Regions from separate parts of the Priestia sp. FSL W8-0524 genome, predicted to be linked through region 2. Evidence: predicted binding sites of a transcription regulator. Region 2 holds the regulator's gene; the other holds the start of a gene.
What was found. The regulator LexA, encoded in region 2, represses DNA repair genes until DNA is damaged. The targets are predictions, from matches to a motif close to CGAACATATGTTCG.
Positions count from the first base shown of each region.

Region 1: recA (recombinase RecA) is a predicted target of LexA. The motif match lies at 1,708-1,721, and genes of this name have one in related genera.

Region 1 is NZ_JBBOUG010000001.1:1,463,498-1,472,858, reverse strand. Features, by position in the region: gene NST66_RS07345 (hypothetical protein) at 1-378, shown strand, start outside; gene recA (recombinase RecA) at 507-1,544, opposite strand; gene NST66_RS07335 (ASCH domain-containing protein) at 2,057-2,407, shown strand; gene NST66_RS07330 (hypothetical protein) at 2,426-2,860, shown strand; gene NST66_RS07325 (MFS transporter) at 3,128-4,363, opposite strand; gene NST66_RS07320 (HesA/MoeB/ThiF family protein) at 4,384-5,490, opposite strand; gene NST66_RS07315 (DNA-3-methyladenine glycosylase family protein) at 5,823-6,734, opposite strand; gene NST66_RS07310 (DinB family protein) at 6,894-7,370, shown strand; gene NST66_RS07305 (isocitrate lyase/PEP mutase family protein) at 7,467-8,312, shown strand; gene NST66_RS07300 (malate synthase) at 8,741-9,361, shown strand, end outside.
Region 2 is NZ_JBBOUG010000001.1:3,745,984-3,755,344, reverse strand. Features, by position in the region: gene NST66_RS19710 (ArnT family glycosyltransferase) at 1-975, opposite strand, end outside; gene NST66_RS19705 (hypothetical protein) at 1,258-1,458, shown strand; gene NST66_RS19700 (hypothetical protein) at 1,526-2,971, opposite strand; gene lexA (transcriptional repressor LexA) at 3,180-3,797, opposite strand; gene yneA (cell division suppressor protein YneA) at 3,944-4,273, shown strand; gene NST66_RS19685 (YneB family resolvase-like protein) at 4,327-4,995, shown strand; gene NST66_RS19680 (DUF896 domain-containing protein) at 5,065-5,295, shown strand; gene tkt (transketolase) at 5,463-7,469, shown strand; gene sirA (sporulation inhibitor of replication protein SirA) at 7,619-8,059, shown strand; gene NST66_RS19665 (YneF family protein) at 8,150-8,362, shown strand; gene NST66_RS19660 (ABC transporter transmembrane domain-containing protein) at 8,453-9,361, shown strand, end outside.

The DNA of each region.
Region 1 (9,361 bases), 2.3 Mb from region 2:
TCCTTTTTTGCGAAGAGAATTCAAGAAAGAGTCTTGTTTGAGCTTTTTTCTCCTAAAAAACGGGATAAAGCACTGCATCGCCTTAACCACGATTATAAAAGAAATCTATGTGAACAATATATGATTGAAATTCCGACGCCTAATTCATGTGCTAGTGAATTAGCTAATCTACTTAAAAAACATGGTGCAGGGAAGCAGTGCTATGCCCTTTCTTTTAATGAAGATATCGATGGAAAAGAACTACCTTTACTTACTGCTTTAGAGCATGCAGTAGGCTATGGCTTTCCTTCTCTTATTGTATGTATTCCAAACAAACTTGCCTATTTTGAAGCTGAACAAGTTTATGGTCCTCCACCACGTTACATTTTAAAGCGATAAAAAAAGCCCTTCTAAAGGGCTTTTATACGCGCTGTATTTATCCATTTGTTTTTATTAGCGTTAACTTTTTATGCTTCCAATGAAGTGAATGGACTTGAAGCTGCCGGGAAAGGCATTTTAAGCTTTTATTAGCTTTCGTTTTCACTATCGTTATCGTTATCAATATCATTATCGTTGTCAGTATTACCATATTTAAAATCAATAATGTTTTTTCTAATTTCTTCTCTGATTTCAGGGTTTTCTTTTAAGAAAACCTTAGCGTTTTCTCGTCCCTGCCCTAAACGTTCCCCATTATAAGAAAACCAAGATCCAGACTTTTGAACAATATCTACTTCAGAACCAATATCTAAGATTTCTCCTTCTCTTGAGATACCCTCTCCATACATAATATCTACTTCAGCAATGCGGAAAGGAGGTGCCATCTTATTTTTGACTACTTTAATTCTTGTTTTGTTACCAACTATGTCATTTCCCAGTTTAAGTTGTTCAGCGCGGCGAACCTCAAGACGAACGGAAGAATAGAATTTTAGTGCTCTTCCACCTGGCGTTGTTTCCGGATTTCCAAACATAACGCCTACTTTCTCCCTGATTTGATTGATGAAGATAGCAATGGTTTTAGACTTATTAATTGCTCCAGATAGTTTACGAAGGGCTTGAGACATCAAGCGAGCTTGTAGACCTACATGAGAATCTCCCATTTCCCCTTCAATTTCTTTTTGCGGAACTAATGCTGCTACTGAGTCAACAACAATAATATCTACAGCACCACTTCTAACTAATGCTTCAGCAATTTCAAGTGCCTGCTCACCAGTATCTGGTTGAGATAACAGTAACTCATCAATATCTACACCTAGTTTTCTTGCGTAAACTGGATCAAGTGCGTGTTCAGCATCAATAAAGGCAGCTCGACCTCCATTTTTTTGTACTTCTGCAATCGCATGTAAGGAAACTGTTGTTTTACCTGAGCTTTCGGGTCCGTACACTTCCATGATTCTTCCTTTTGGATAACCATTAATCCCAAGAGCGATATCTAAAGCTAATGAACCTGAGCTAGATGCCTCAACTTTTGTATGTGTGCCTTCCCCCATCTTAATAATTGATCCTGTACCGAATTGTTTTTCAATTTGTTTTAGAGCCATATCTAGTGCTGCTTGTTTATCATTCATAATTTAAAACCTCCGATTGTTAGTACGTTTACAGTAAACGACAATGTATATGGATAAATAATAAGGATTGGCTCAAATGTTTTTGCTCCGTGCGAGAAAATTTTGTGTTTAACTGTCTTGGTTTATTCTGTTGTTCCTTTATTTATCTCTAAACCCTTAATATCGAACAAATGTTCCTGTTGTGTAATCATACAATAAACGCATCTAGTTGTAAAGGAGAAAGTTTTGTACAAACCAGCCAAAGAAATATCTTTTTTGTAAAAAGTAGGTTTATACCTTTAATACTTACAGTTATTGAAACTTCAATCTATAAAATAACCCTTATTATACGCTCAAAAAATAATTCATCCTCTTATATACATTATGTCATGTGCTTAGACTATCCACTAACAAAAGGGATAAATTATAATAGATTTATTAGAGAAATTTTCCACCTAATAAATTCAAATGAAATTCGTTATTAAAAATGTGATACATTAAATAAGAGACAAGAAATGAAAGGAGTTTTTTTAATGAGTAACCATGAAGCACAAAATGAATTGCCACCAAAAACATGTACAATCGATCGACTTGTAACAATGCCGGATGATGTAAATAAAGTAATCAAAGGCAGCAAAACAGCAACTCGCCGAAATGGAAGATATGCTGATGTAGGAGAGATAATGATTTTAGAAGATCAAAAGTTTGTAGTGGAACGAGTTTATTCTCAATCACTAGGGGAATTAACCAATGAAAATGCTCGCCAGGAAGGCTATGCTACAGTAGAGGAATATAAACAATCTATCTTGTCTTATCATCCTGGGATGCCTTGGCTTCCGCAAATGAGGGTATGGGTGCATGAGTTCAGATTAGTTAACGATTGATAGGTAAAAGAAATGGATTTGTTGTACCGTATATTAGTATATATTCATGTTTCTAGTGTCATTTTATCGATTGGTCCTTTCTTTATTCTCTTGCCAATTGTTAAAAAATTACATAGTTTAAGAGAACAAGAAATGAATGCCTATTTGATCACATTTCAATCTGTTGTTAGGCTCGCAAAACATACGGGCCATGTTCTTGTTATCACAGGGATACTCCTCGTTATGTGTGGCCCATGGACGTGGACTACGCCGTGGATTATAATGACACTGATTTTCCTTTTTTGCTCCTTGTTCTTTCTGGCCCGTGCTTTTTCACCAACACTTCGAAAGTACAAGGAGGAAGGACAAAATAAAAAAGAACTGGCAACTAAACTAGAGCGATCTATTTGGATTTATATCATTCTATTAATGACTATGCTTTGGTTTATGGTCGGTAAGCCAACTTTTTGGTGACACCCATCCATTTGTCATCACTAAGAGTAAGTAGTTAAACTGATTATTTTCATCAAATACTTTACGTTTTACTTAACATAACTCGTATTTTCGGTATGAAAAAAGATTTTTGCTTGTATATCAGATGCACATTTGGATTAAAAATTAAAAACCCCTATTAACCGTATGTTAAAGGGGTTCTTACTTATTGTTTAAACTCCAAGTATGAAGTTCTTATAGAAGAATACACTAAATATCAATATGTTTCAAGTCAACCCAAGTAATTATCTACTTGTTGCTACTATTAATAGGTTGATCTATAGATTGTTGGGTCTCAAATAGAGAGGTCTTAATGCCGATTAAAGACGCCACAATCGTTAGGATGCCTGCTGAAATAAAAATTAAAGAGACGCTAATATATTCAGCTGCAACACCTGCTAGCATTCCACTAATCGGTAAAGCCAAAAAAGCTAACATACGAGTTGAGCTAATTACTCTTCCCAATAAGGCTGATGGCACAATCTCTTGCCTAAGGGTAAACCAATTAATTGCTAATAATGTTACCGAACCGACAATTACAATTCTACAGACTATTAACAAAATAACTGCAGTGTTTGAAAAAGTAAGGATAGTTTGACCTAAACCTATTATTACACCACAATAGATAATTATATTTCCCCGTGGTAATTTATTTAGTTTATTTGCAGCATAAATTGCTACAAATGACCCTAAAGTTTGTAGGGAAAATATTAAACCAATATACTGTGCCGATAAATGTAAATTATCCTTTAGATGAAACATAAATAAAGCTTCCATAGCACCATAACCCACATTGATTAAGAATATGAGAATAGTCCCTATCAAAATCTTTTTAGTATTTATAACGTATTTAACTCCTTCAGCTATTGAATTCATTATAGAACTATTAACTGGATTCTGGCTTTTATATTTCTTAGTTATTAAGCCAATGAATATTCCAGAAAGAAAATACGTGAAAAAATTAAAATATAATAAGTTATGAGTTCCAACCAAAGCAATTAAAATGCCTGCTATTGAAGGGCCTGCAAAGGTTGTAATTGTCTCTGATAACTTGAATAAAGAGTTACCCTGTATTAAATTTTCACCTTCTAAAATTTCTGGTATGACTGATTCAAAACTTGGATGATAAAATGCACTCACAGCTGATATTAAAAAAGCTACCACATATACAATCCATATATCTAACACGTTTATTAAAGCTGCAAGAGGTATGATAATAATTAAAATGGCTGATAAAATATCACCTATTAATAAAATGTATTTCTTACTTATACGATCAGCTAAGGCTCCGCCTAACAAACTAAACAATACTTGAGGCGTAATTTCTAAAACAAATGTTAATGCCATTAAACTTGGTGATTTAGTCAAATCATATACTAATAAAGGCAGTGCGATTTGAAAAAAAGACGTGCCCAACTTACTTGTTGTGGCACTTAAAAATAAGCATAAAAAATCTCTGTTCTTTAGTACTTCATAAGATTTCAACATTTACCCCCCCATCATAATTATTTACCTGCTGTTACAGGTGCGGAATGGCAAACTGGACAATCCTCTTTCTTATTCCACTCTGAAATAGGGTAAGTTTGATATGTAAGGAAATTTAATTCCATCATTTTCCCTAATGATGTTGGAGTTTGAATACCTGTTACCAACCCTAAAAATTCATTTACAATAGCACCAGACAACATAGCTACATTAGGACTAATCGCAGCATTATTTCGTTGAAAATTTATCTGATGCATACTGTCAAGTTGCTTATTAACTATAACATCACTTTCAATTATGGTTTGTTTATGACACTCTACACACCCAGTTTTTCCTGGTAACATAGAATAAAATCTGCCTCTTGTGTTTAGGACTCCACCTGAAACTAACGGCTTTCCTAACTTCACTACTGCTTCATTTACCCAGTCCTGTATATGAAGGGTTGGTTTATCGGCTACACAAATTACATAATCACTACCTTCAATATGTGCCATTACATCTTCAGCACATTCTATACGCTTATTAGTAACGTTTAAATTAACATTAGGATTAAAACGCGATATTCTTTCCTTTGCTAATTCCGTTTTTAACTTATTAATATCTTTTTCAGAATATAACAACTGTCTATTAAAATTGCTTAATTCCAAAGTATCAAAATCCAATGCATTAATGTTATGAAAACCTAATGCAGATAGATGATATAGTATTTGACTACCTAAACCTCCGATTCCGAGCAAAGCAACCTTTGTATTTATGATAGTTTCTTGCACATTGTACTTATTGTCCTCTAAAGACGTAAAAAGCGAAAAGTAATTAAGGTTTGCTTTGTATCTTTCGAGTTCATAATCTCCTATAGATTGAGGATTCAAAGAATTATCTTCTAAATATTTCTCTGTATCTAATGCCTTTATCCCTTCCAATACCTCATTTTCTTTTATGTTTGGATACTTTTCTTGGACTAAATGTATTATTTCTTCTATAGAATTTTTTCCGTTAATAAGAGAAATTAAATACTTAATACTTCCACTGGGATCTTCAATAACTCCTGCTACTCCATCTTCTTCACCAATATGGATTTCATCATTTATAAAAAATACAGGGATTGTCTCTTTGAACTTAGGTTTCATTTTCTACATTTCACTCCATTTCTCTTAATTATTGAAATAGGGAACTATCATATGATAGTTCCCTATATTTACAGACTTGAAGTTTAAACAATAAGTAAGTAGTTCACATAATGATAACGTTTTAGCCTGGAATACCGTTTAATACCGCAGCTTTATTAGTTGTTTTCTTAACTTTTACCTTCATAACTAACACCTCCATTTCTTAAAAGATATATTTATAGTATTGCATTAAAAAGGCATTTTCAACAATTAAATCCAATTTTTATAATATTCAAACAAAAACAGGTAAATTATACTTTTTTTCGTTTATTTTAAACCGACAAATATTCCATTTATAATATTTTTTCTTGCATGTAAAACCAGCATAGATGAGTAATCCAGGTTTCCGCAGTTTTCCATTGAGTAGATATTTTTCTAACTTGTGATTCTGCTAATAATTCGTTATACTCATAAATCTCTCCTACTACTTTACGTATAATTAAATCTCCTGCGGGTAGAATGTCTTGACGTCCTATACCTCTCATTAGTATTGACTCTGCCGTCCATTTTCCTATACCCCTATGTTTCATTAAATAGCTACAACCCCCTTCACGATCTAATAAATATAAGCAACTTAAGTCTAGCTCCTCATCTATAATGGCTTTAGTTATTTCATGAATATATTCAGCTTTCCTTTGACTTAGCTTTAAGTCACGAAGTTGGTTTATATTTAACTTCATCACCTTGTGGGGGCATAAATCTGTATAATATTCACAGTTATTAATTATTATTTTAGCTCCTGTTTTTTCTAACAAACTCTTTTTAATCCTATGAGCAACTTTTGCACTAATTTGTTGACCGATGATTGCCCATATGATGGATTCGTAGACACTTCCTAATAAAACAGGTCTAAACCCTTCGTACATTTTTATTAATTTTCCTATCTTAGATTCATTAGCTATAGACTTTTGAGCTTTGTTTATATCTTGTTCCAGACAAAATATTGTGATAATTTTCTCCTTTACTAGTTGAACCTGATTATTCTTAACTTCTTCACCAATAACTTTAACTTCCAAGTACTTACTATCGATTCCTTCGTCCCTAACTAGTACTAGGTACGTTCTTCCCCCTATTATAAAAGCTCTACAATATGTGTTTTCAATAACCTTCTCGATTACAAAAGAGGGCGAGTTTTTTATGTACCTTAAAATTAAATCAAAATTATATATGCTTGGTTTATTAATTCTAATTATTTTTTGTCTCATAACTTCCTCCTAATTTTTAATAAATCTATATTAACAGGCTTTCTTGAAAAATTAATGATTAATCTAAATAACAGATAATATTTATAAAACCATCCATATTTTTCATTGTAAGACTTTGGATATGTTATATTTATAGTAAAATTAAAGGAGTGAGCGAAAATGGATGCGATGAGTTTTATTTTACTAAACTTTGAAGAAGTGAGACGTCGAAGTATAAAAGTATGGATGTCAATACCTCAAGATAGGTTAGACTGGCGCCCTGATCCAGAAGCAATGTCATGTAGGGAAATGATACATCATGTTCTTGAAGGAGAATACCTCTATCATCAAATGTTAGAAAAACCACTTAACCTTTCTCTAACAGAGGAGCATAATCCTTATAAGGCAGTAACATTTAGTTCTGTTGAAGAAGCATTAAAGTTTGCTCAACCATATAGGGAAAAATTTATAGAGTTTTTAGGCCTCCTTAATGAAAAGCAGCTAACAGAGATAAAGATAGACCGATCGGAGATGGGATATATTCGAGAGTTAGGAGATATGTTGTTACGAGTGGCTTATCATGAATCAGTACATACAGGACAACTTTTAGATTATTTAAGAACTGCAAAAGTTAAACGTCCTATAATATGGGATTAAGTTTCTGATTAATCTCCCGTTGTTTTATTTTTCTCTGCTCTAAAGAACGCTCATACAAAGCCATAAAGTTGTTTACTTAAAGGGGGAAGAACCATTGTGAATAATGAAAAGCATTTACTTAAATTTCAGACGTTTCAACAACTTCACAAAAGACCCTATACTTTTGTATTGCCTAATGCTTGGGATGTTATCAGTGCTAAAATTTTTGAGAAAAATGGGTTTCCAGCTATTGCAACAACCAGTGCTGGCATAGCAATGTCTTTAGGATATAATGATGGTGAAAAAATCCCTTTTGAACAAATGTTAGAAGCTGTTAAGAGAATTATTAATTCCGTCAATATTCCTGTCAGTGTAGACCTAGAGTCTGGCTATGGCAGGTCTACTAATGAAGTGGTAGATAATACAAGACAAATTATTTTAGCAGGAGGAATTGGTATAAACCTAGAAGATGGGACGGGAGATTTAGATAGTCCTATTTTAGATGTTTCGTTGCAAGTAGAAAAAATATCTGAAATTAGATTGCTATCCAAATCGCTAAAAGCCCCATTATTTATTAATGCGCGTACTGATTTGTATTGGTTAAATACAGGAAATCCGGATCTAAGACTTCAAGAAGCCATCAATAGGGGAAAAGCATATCAAAAGGCTGGAGCAGATTGTATTTTTATTCCTGGACTATATGACATGGAATCCATTAAAAAAGTTCGACAAGAACTATCGTGTCCCATTAATCTTTTGTCTGGGCCAAACTTGCCTTCTATTAATACATTATCGCAAGTTGGTATTGAAAGATTAAGTACTGGATCCGCCCCTTTTAGAGCAACTGCTACATTATTACAAAGAATTACTGAAGATATCCTTTGTGATAATAATTTTCAACGATTAATGAATGATAATATGAGTTATGATGCGATAACAGAACTAATTGGGACTCCTGAATAGAATTTATCAAATTTAATTTAGCTTGCCTTTATAGAACTGGTAGGACTACTGAAATATACAGTAGTTCTTTTGCTGTTTGAACTATATTTAAACAGTTACCATAAAACGTTTTATAGATTGTTGATATAACAACTATTTTCTTTCAGGTGATTGAAGATATGATATATAAAAAGCTCCCCTTTTATACATGTGCTCGTCATGGAAAAGATAGTCGTTATCGTATAAATATGTTATCATTTATCTAAAGTTATAGAGTTATCTCAAAAAGCAACCTCACTCGAATGCCATTAAAGACTGAGGTTGCTTTTTCTTTTTTAAATAAAATTAAAATAATTGTGTTAACTCAAAAGGTAAGTTAGTTGAATAAAATTATTAATTTACTATCTAAGTAGTAACCGCGTTTTTATTCTACAAGGAGGCCTAGAATGATGAATCTAATCGATAAGAAAGTTACACACAAGCATTTTGGAACAGGTACTATAGTTAAATATAATGATTCTAGCATTGAAATAAATTTCGCATCAGAAAACAAAAAATTTGTTTTCCCCGATGTATTTGGAAAGCACCTAAAACTGCATGATAAAAGTGTTGCTCATTCCCTGGAAAAAATTTTAGAAGAAAAGGAAACGGAACGAAAAGAGGAAGAATGGAAGAAGGAAGAAGAAAAAAAATTACAGCGAAAAAATCAGGAACTTCGCTGGGGACATGAAAAACTTATGAAAAACCATAAACTTCATCCCGAATCACAAATGGTTTTTTGGTGCGACACAGAAGAACAGAATAGTTCTTTTTCAGAGTGGACGGTTTTTTCAGGCGTAATAAAAAGTGGTAATTACAAGGGGAAGCCAACCAAACCCACCCGCCTACATCAAAATAGCGCTGTCTTGTTAACAGCAATAGATTCCAGTATGCCTGAAAAAGGCAGACGCATCTTAGGTGTCTATATGGTCAATGAAAATTTTATCGGTAAGCTTTGCGAAGATGGATATATTCCTGCTCATTCAACGTACAGACTCCAACTTACAGAACAAGAATCCAATCAGATGCTT
Region 2 (9,361 bases):
TGTTTCATAATTAAAGCCAATAACGAATTTCCATAAAGGATCTCTGTTACTTAAAGGATATTTAGAAATACCGCTCGCTACAAAAGAGTAGTTGATTAGCGCATTTGCAATAAAAAAAGTAGCCAGTACGCCTACGAGGTTTTTTCCTATTTTCTTTCGACGAGTTTTTAACTCAGCAGCATCCTTCGCTTTAATGTAAGGTTGAAGAATTTGCAAGATGAAATAAATGAAAACAGCAACGATAATAATGGGTCCCAGAGGGCGCATTAAATTTCCTAACGACAATAGAAGACCAATATAAAGCCAGCTAAACTTGTTATGAGCAAATCTTTTTATAATAAGGTAAAAAGCTGCATAAAATAAAAAAGTAGCTAAATGCTGATTGGTTAACACTGAGCTGTAGAGAATGTTCGGAATGTAGAACGCATATAGGAAAGCTGCCATTCTCCCAGCAAGTTCGTTAAATACTTTAGCGCCAATTAGATAAATAAAAATAACGGTTCCAGTAGAATAAAAAATATTTAACAATTTTAATGTAAAAATGCTATCTCCAAAACAGCGAATAACAATAGATTCATAGAATGAAAAGCCTAGCTGATATACCCATGTAGTGAAATAAACGCTTTGGTTAAATTCATAATTTCCTTTTGCGATATTACGTGCGGCATCTAACATGACAAGAAAGTCAGATTTTACAGGTGTTTGAACAGAAAGCATCCATGCTAATCGAACACCTAAGGTCAAAACAATCAGTGAAATAAAAAAAACAGTTTTGTTCATGTATCTACTTGCAATAGCTATTAGAAAAATGACAAGGAAAGTGATACATATTCCTTCAATAATAAATGAATTACTTAAAGCCAAGCCTTTTAAGTCCAATGAATTTGTCATCGCGCTATAACTGCCCCATAGAGACCATGTAAGAATCATGACACATAAAAGAATCAGGCTTTTGGATAAAAATGAGTTAAGCATATTACCTCCTGCAAATTATTTCAAAGATAAGGTACAAAATTCCTACCCTATGATACCATATTTTATTATTTTGTATATATTTTTCTTATAGAGTATAATGTTAGATTGTTCTGAAATTACAACAGCGGCACAACGTGTAATAAAAGGTTCAGTGGAGTAGGCAGTGATTTAGTAATAGATAAAAGAGGTTGGGAAAAAAGGATTTTAGTCGAAGCGAAAAACGAACCATTAATCATCATGTTTGATTAGTGGTTCGTTTTTTATGGTGCACGTAGGTTTCATTTGTTTAGTTCTTTCCAGCAGTTGATTGGAGGGCAAGACGAAGACTCCTGCGGGAAAAGCGGAAGGGGTGAGACCCCGCAGGAGCGCAAGCGACGAGGAGGCTCACCGGCCGCCCGCGGAAAGCGAAGTCTTGCACGGAAATCAACTGCGATGTCACAAGCAATCCCTGCTAGCTTATTTATTTCATTTGTTTCCCTTTAGACTTGCTTGGTTTAGTTATGTCTCAATCTCTTCTTTTTTAAAATGTATTTTCTGATGCGAACAGCTTTTATGTTTTAAATCGATCTTTTAATAAATTCCATAGGGAACTCACTCCGAGACTAATGCTGATCAGAATTCCTGATAAAGCTACTATTAAAGCGATATATTCAAAGATAGAAAACTGCTTCATACTATCCCAATTGATGTTTCCCTTTAGCTTGCTAATAACTAAATTCATTCCGTAAATACCGGAAAGAACGGTATAAATCGTTAAAATTAATAATAAGTAATTGTGACGCTTGGCCGCGATTTTCTCTTGATTTTGATACAAAGTACCAAGGGTTTCTTTGACTTCTTGATAAAGAGAATTGATGTGGAAGATTTTTTTAAAGAGCTCAGAAAACTCTTGACCTTCCGTGCGAGAGCTAATTTCTAAAAATAAATATTTACCTGAAAATACAGTAATAGAGCGAATTAGTCGCTCGATGCCCTCTGAATTTTTATGAAACGTGAGCTGAGAATACTCATAGGATAGTTTTAGCAACACGATTTTATAGAAAAAATGCAAAAATAAATTATAGTAATGTTGGCCAAATAGATGATTCATCAAAAGCTGATCCGTTTTAGAGTCTGTCGATTTAGAAATACACGAAAACACATGGTCTGTTATAACGTAATAAGTTTCAGGAGCCCATCTGGAATACACGTGTTTGGTATTATACGTTTTAATATACTCATGGTTGTGTGCAGAGATAAACGGTTTCCCGTCAGGCGTATAGCTATTTAGCTGCCCAGTACGAAATAAAGTTGTGGAGTTAATCTCTTGCTCTTGATTTACCGTTACATAACTTAATACAAACATCCGTTCATCGATAAAATAAGGAAGACTCCCGACGTGCTGTTCACGCGTCGCTTCTTTTTTGATGTGTTCGTTCAAAAATGGCGCGAGCTGTGAAAAAATATAATCCTGTACTTTGCTATAGCGATGGTGTTCATAGGTAATGGTGGATCCATGCTCTTCAGCAAGCTTCGGTTCTAATACACGAAAATGATTCATGAATTCTAAAATGTCATCATAGGTGTAATGATTATGACTCATCTCAGTGCGAATGGTCATGACGCCAATTTCAAAAGGACATAAAAAAACATCCACAGACAGCACGTTGCTAGACACGGTGGTGGAGGAAGTTTGTAGCGTAACGGTATGGTCTATTTTTTTTGAAAATCGAAGCAAGCCTTCTTTTTCGCACGAATCAGGAAATAGAATACATTCAATGTAAGGAAGGAAATATTGATCCAAGCTATCATGAGATACGTAATACTGTTCTCCGTAGTATTCTTTTTCTACATGTTTGTTTTGAATGGAAAAAAACTCAAACATATTTGCTTCTAGTGCATGAACAAGCTGCTCTTTATTTTTTCGATCAAAGGAAAAAGGAAAAAGAAACATGTTCATTGCTTTGGTAGGCATAATAGTTTGAAATGGTTCTGTTTTCCTTGGTGTATTGGTCATAAACTACATCCTTCTTATAGTCGGTTGTATTTTTTTTGAGAGTCGAAAAAATGCAGACAGAAAGTAAAAGGTAAAACAGCCTTTATAAAAACCGCTCTACCTGCCTGTAATGATTCGACGTATCATTTATAATATGCCAATTTTTTTAGAAAACAAACGTAAAAAAACCAACTAACATCATGATTAGTTGGTTTTACATACAGTGTGATTAGTGAATCGTGCGATATACACCAGTGACTTTTCCTAAAATCGTTACGTGGCGAAGAATAATAGGCGCCATCGTTGAATTTTCAGGCTGTAAACGAACGAAATTTTCTTCTTTAAAGAAACGTTTTACCGTTGCTTCGTTGTCCTCGGTCATAGCGACCACAATATCTCCGTTATTAGCAGTTTGCTGCTGACGTACGATTACCATATCGCCATCTAGAATACCTGCTTCAATCATACTTTCTCCCATAATTTCAAGCATAAATACATGATCATCTGGAGAAACGAATTTATCTGGAAGAGGGAAATATTCTTCCACATTTTCAACGGCTGTTATAGGAAGACCCGCTGTTACTTTACCGATAACAGGAACATTAATGACATTGCTTTTAGGGATGTTTACTTCGTCTAGTTGAAGAACTTCGATTGCTCTTGGTTTTGTTGGATCTCTGCGAATTAACCCTTTACTTTCTAAACGAGCTAAATGCCCGTGTACAGTGGAGCTAGAGGCTAATCCCACCGCTTCCCCAATCTCACGAACAGAAGGCGGATAACCTTTTAATTTTACTTCGTGCTTAATAAAATCTAGTATGTCTTGTTGACGTTTTGATAGCTTCATATTTTTCACCTCGATTTTAGCTATTCTTTAGGTGAATTATACCACGTGATGTGTCAATATACAAACATAAGTTCGAAGAATTCCATTGACAGAAACAAATGTTCTCAATAAAATAAGAACATATATTCTGATAGGGGGATCATAATATGCACCAATTCTTACATTCTATGAAACATTACGCTATTTTTTTTGCAGTTATCGCTGCACTTACATATGTATTGACGCTGGTTTTAGGAGCGGATAAAGTAGATTTAGACAAATATTCAACGGTTACTATTACAAAAGGAGATACGCTTTGGGACTTGTCCAACAAGTATCATAATCACCATCATTTGACCACCAATGAATTTGTCAAATGGGTTGAAGACGTCAATGATCTAAACTCAGACACTGCCCAGTCTTTATCTCCTGGAGATAAATTATATATTCCTGTTTTAAAAAAAGAGTTACATAATCAAGTGGCAATTGAACAGTAGTGTGTAACGGCCGTTCCTGAATATTGTTAGAAGCCGAAAAGGTCGTGATAAAAGTGGACGCCATTATTTATTGCCGTGTAAGTACGGATAAAAAAACCCAAGAAACATCTTTACAGCGCCAGCAAGAAGAATTAAAAAAGCTTGCTGATCTTCACCATCTAAACGTAAAAAAAGTCGTAATGGAAAAAGCAAGCGGATATGACGTAGACAGAGAGGGTATATTGGATGTTCTTCATACAATGAAAGAAGAAAAAATATCTGTGCTGCTCATTCAAGACGAAACGCGATTAGGCAGAGGAAATGCCCGAATTGCGCTTCTTCATGCTTTTCATAAAGAAAATGCTACGATTTATACGATTAGTCATCAAGGTCAGCTTCAGCTTTCAGAATCTGATTCGATGGTGTTAGATATTATTAGCTTAGTGGAAGAGCATCAGCGGAAATTACATAATGCTAAAATTAAAAGAGGAATGAAAAGAGCCGTAGAAAACGGTTATCGTCCGCAGCAAAATTTAAAAAATCAAGGAGTTAACTCAGGAAGAGAAAAAAAAGAAGCGCCGATTGAAGAAATTGTCCGCCTTCGTCATAACGGCTTAACCTTTGCTGAAATTTCAGTTACGCTAAAAGGTTTTGGTTATAATATTTCAAAAGCAACGGTACATCGTCGCTATCAAGAGTATCAAGAGAGTGCTCAATCTCTTGATAAAACGAAAGAGATTTAGTAAGATGACTACATGTTGCCGGAACGGTTCGGTAATTTTAATTATTGATTATAAGGAGATAGGTTTTATATGCTATCAAAAGATAAACTTGCTCGTATTAATGCTCTTTCAAAAAAGGCAAAGGCTGAAGGTCTGACAGAATCTGAAGCGAAAGAACAGCAAGAGCTACGTCAGGAATATTTAAAAGTTTTCCGACAATCTATGACAAACCACCTTCATACGATTAAAGTTGTGGACGAGGAAGGTAAAGATGTTACGCCTAAGAAGTTAAAAGAGAGCAAAAAGAAGCGTCTTCACTAAGACGTTCTAGTAAAACTAGAGGGAGAGTTCCCTCTAGTTTTTTGTATATTTTTAATAAGGCACACAAAAACTGTAAAAGTGGAAATTTTTTTGGTTCAAGTATTGTACAAATAAGCAAATCATTAGTATGATAACATATGTACATAGTTTTGAAAGGAATGAAGAGTATGACACAACGTATTGAAGATCTTTCGATTGCAACAATTCGTACTTTATCAATCGATGCGATTGAGAAAGCAAATTCAGGTCACCCAGGTATGCCAATGGGAGCTGCTCCAATGGCATATACATTGTGGACAAAATTTATGAACATCAATCCAAAGAATCCAAACTGGTTCAACCGTGACCGCTTTGTATTATCAGCAGGACACGGATCGGCACTATTATACAGCTTGCTTCATTTAGCTGGATATGACTTATCAATTGAAGACCTTAAAAACTTCCGTCAATGGGGAAGCAAAACACCAGGTCATCCAGAGTTCGGTCATACAGCAGGTGTTGATGCAACAACTGGTCCACTAGGACAAGGTATTGCAATGGCTGTTGGTAAAGCAATGGCAGAACGTCATTTAGCTGAAACATACAACAAAGAAGGTTTAGAAATTGTAGACCACTTTACGTATGGTATTTGTGGTGACGGAGACTTAATGGAAGGTGTATCTGCTGAAGCAGCTTCATTAGCGGCACACTTAAAATTAGGACGCTTAGTTGTTTTATACGATTCAAATGATATTTCTTTAGACGGAGATTTAGATCGCTCGTTCTCTGAGAACGTAGAAGATCGTTTCAAGGCTTACGGATGGCAAGTAATTCGCGTTGAAGACGGCAATGACTTGACAGCGATTGCAAACGCAATTGAAGAAGCAAAAAGCGATTTAACACGCCCAACGCTAATTGAAGTAAAAACAACAATCGGATTTGGTTCTCCAAACCACGCGGGTACTTCTGGCGTGCACGGTTCTCCATTAGGTTCCGATGAAACAAAATTAACAAAAGAAGCTTATGCATGGACATTTGAAGAAGATTTCTATGTGCCAGAAGAAGTGTATGCTCACTTCAAAGCTACAATTGCTGAAGATGGCCAAAAGAAAGAAAACGAATGGAACGATGTATTTGCACAGTATAAAGAAAAATATCCTGAACTAGGTCGTCAATTTGAACTAGCAGTAGAAGGAAAGTTACCGGAAGGCTGGGAAGAAACGCTTCCAGCATACGAAACGGGTTCAAGCTTAGCTAGCCGTGCTTCTTCTGGAGAAGTATTAAACGCAGTAGCACAAGCTGTACCTCAATTCTTCGGCGGTTCAGCTGACTTAGCTGGGTCAAATAAAACAATGATTAAAGGTTCAGAAGACTTCACTGCAGCTGATTACAGCGGACGTAATATTTGGTTCGGTGTACGTGAATTTGCAATGGGAGCTGCATTAAACGGTATGGCTCTACACGGCGGTGTAAAAGTATTCGGAGGAACATTCTTTGTATTCTCTGATTATCTTCGCCCAGCAATTCGCTTAGCAGCTTTAATGAAGCTTCCTGTAACATATGTATTCACACATGACAGTATCGCAGTTGGAGAAGACGGCCCAACACATGAGCCAATTGAACAATTGCCATCACTTCGTGCAATGCCAGGTCTTTCAGTGGTTCGTCCTGCAGATGCAAATGAAACAGCTGCTGCATGGCGCTTAGCATTAGAATCAACTGACCGCCCAACGGCGCTTGTATTGACTCGTCAAAACTTGCCAACGCTTGAAGGTACAAAAGAAAATGCATACGAAGGCGTGTCTAAAGGCGCGTACGTTGTATCTAAAGCTGGTAAAGACCAAGCGGATGCATTAATACTTGCAACAGGCTCTGAAGTAAGCCTAGCAGTAGAAGCACAAAAAGCATTAGCTGCAGAAGGCATTGATGTATCTGTAGTAAGTATGCCTGCATGGGATCGTTTCGAAGAGCAATCTGCTGAGTACAAAGAAAGTGTTATCCCTAAATCAGTGAAAAAACGTTTAGGTATTGAAATGGCTTCTACACTTGGCTGGGAACGCTATGTTGGAGACGAGGGACAAGTTCTTGGTATTAATCACTTCGGTGCATCTGCTCCTGGTGAAACAATCATGAAAGAATTTGGTTTTACAGTTGAAAATGTAGTAGCAAAAGTGAAAAGCTTGCTTAATGCATAATTCTTTTTCACAAGAAAGAGCAGACTCCTATGGTCTGCTCTTTTTTTTCGACAAAAAAACAAAGAAATTTTTTCATCGATAGACAAGCATTGCGTACACCATTCGGTATAATGGTACAAAAAAGAACGAGCCGAAAGGGAGGATGAATCGTGAGAACGTATGAAGTATATTTAATGGAGGAAGAAGTTGCATCATCCTATTTTCGAAGAGAAAAGCTCATTTATCAGCTGCTGATTGAATATAAAATGAAACGTCACTTGCAGGAAACGCATTTACAAAAACAAGTTCATTACATTACTCGCCAACTGCCCAATTCATTTATTCAACGAGAATTACTTCAGGCGTTTTCTCATTATCCTCATTTTTTTACTCATCAAGAGACGTTTGTGCTAGAATATCCTCATAAAAAAAGTCGAGCATCTATAAAATTAACGAATCGCTGTATAACAATTGAAGGAGATGGCAATGTTGATGCTGAGACAGCTTTTTTTGAAGTATTACGCAAGCTAGATCCTTGTTTTTTAGCAGTGAATTATGGAACGGATGAATACGGCTGGCTGAGGCCTGTGAAAACAAGAAAATTTGTGTAATTATTTAAGGAAATTGGAACGGAAATATTGTATAATAGCGTATGGTCTAGTACACTGTAAGTTAGACAACACGAAGGAGGAAGTAATACCATGGGAATGTATATTCTAGTTGGTGTTCTAGCATTAATTGTTGGGATAGCGCTAGGATTTTTCATTGCTCGTAAGTATATGATGAGCTATCTGAAGAAAAATCCACCAATTAATGAACAAATGTTAAAAATGATGATGATGCAAATGGGCATGAAACCATCGCAGAAAAAAATTAACCAAATGATGAAAGCAATGAACGGCCAAATTAAATAATGGTTAATTGGACAGACACTCTCTATTCAGAAGGGTGTCTTTTGTTTTATGATAGAGATAAGAAAATGGTTGTGGGGCTAGGGGGATACGATGAAAATTTTTCGAGAGTTATGGTGGTTTTTCAAACAGGAAAAAAAGTCTTACATAACGGGGATAGCGCTGCTCATTATTGTGGCAGCATTAGAACTTCTCCCGCCTAAAATTATTGGTTTAACGGTAGATGGCATTAAAGAAGGGACGCTGAATGGAAAGCGCTTAATGCAGATGGTTGGCATTTTGCTAGGAGCTGCTGTTGTGGCCTATTTCACAAGATACATATGGCGTATTATGATATTTGGTTCATCTGTTAAACTAGCCAAGCAGCTGAGAAATACCCTCTACACTCATTTTACCAGGATGAATCAGGCCTTTTATCAGCGGCGGCGAATTGGGGATTTGATGGCCCATGCAACGAATGATATTCAAGCTATTCAACAAACTGCAGGTTCGGGCGTTTTGACGCTCGTGGATTCCATTGTCACAGGAGGGCTTGTTCTATGCACAATGGCCCTAACAATCAGCTGGAAATTAACGCTTATTTGCCTTATTCCTATGCCGCTTATGGCCGTTTTAACAAGTTACTATGGTACATTGCTTCATGCGCGGTTTCATCACGCACAAGCAGCATTTTCTACTTTAAATGATAAGGTTCAAGAAAGCATTAGCGGAATTAAAGTCATTAAGACGTTTGGGGAAGAAGCAGCTGATGTCGAAGAATTTCGTATGAAGTCTGCAGATGTTGTTCAAAAGAACATGAAAGTAGCACGAGTAGATGCATTGTTTGATCCGACCATTTCGATTATTGTAGCACTTTCTTTTTTACTTGCTCTTATTTTTGGCAGCAAGATGGTGATTAATGAAGAGTTAACACTGGGGCAGCTTGTTACCTTTACAACTTATTTGGGCCTTCTTATTTGGCCGATGCTCGCGTTTGGCTGGCTATTTAACATTGTGGAACGA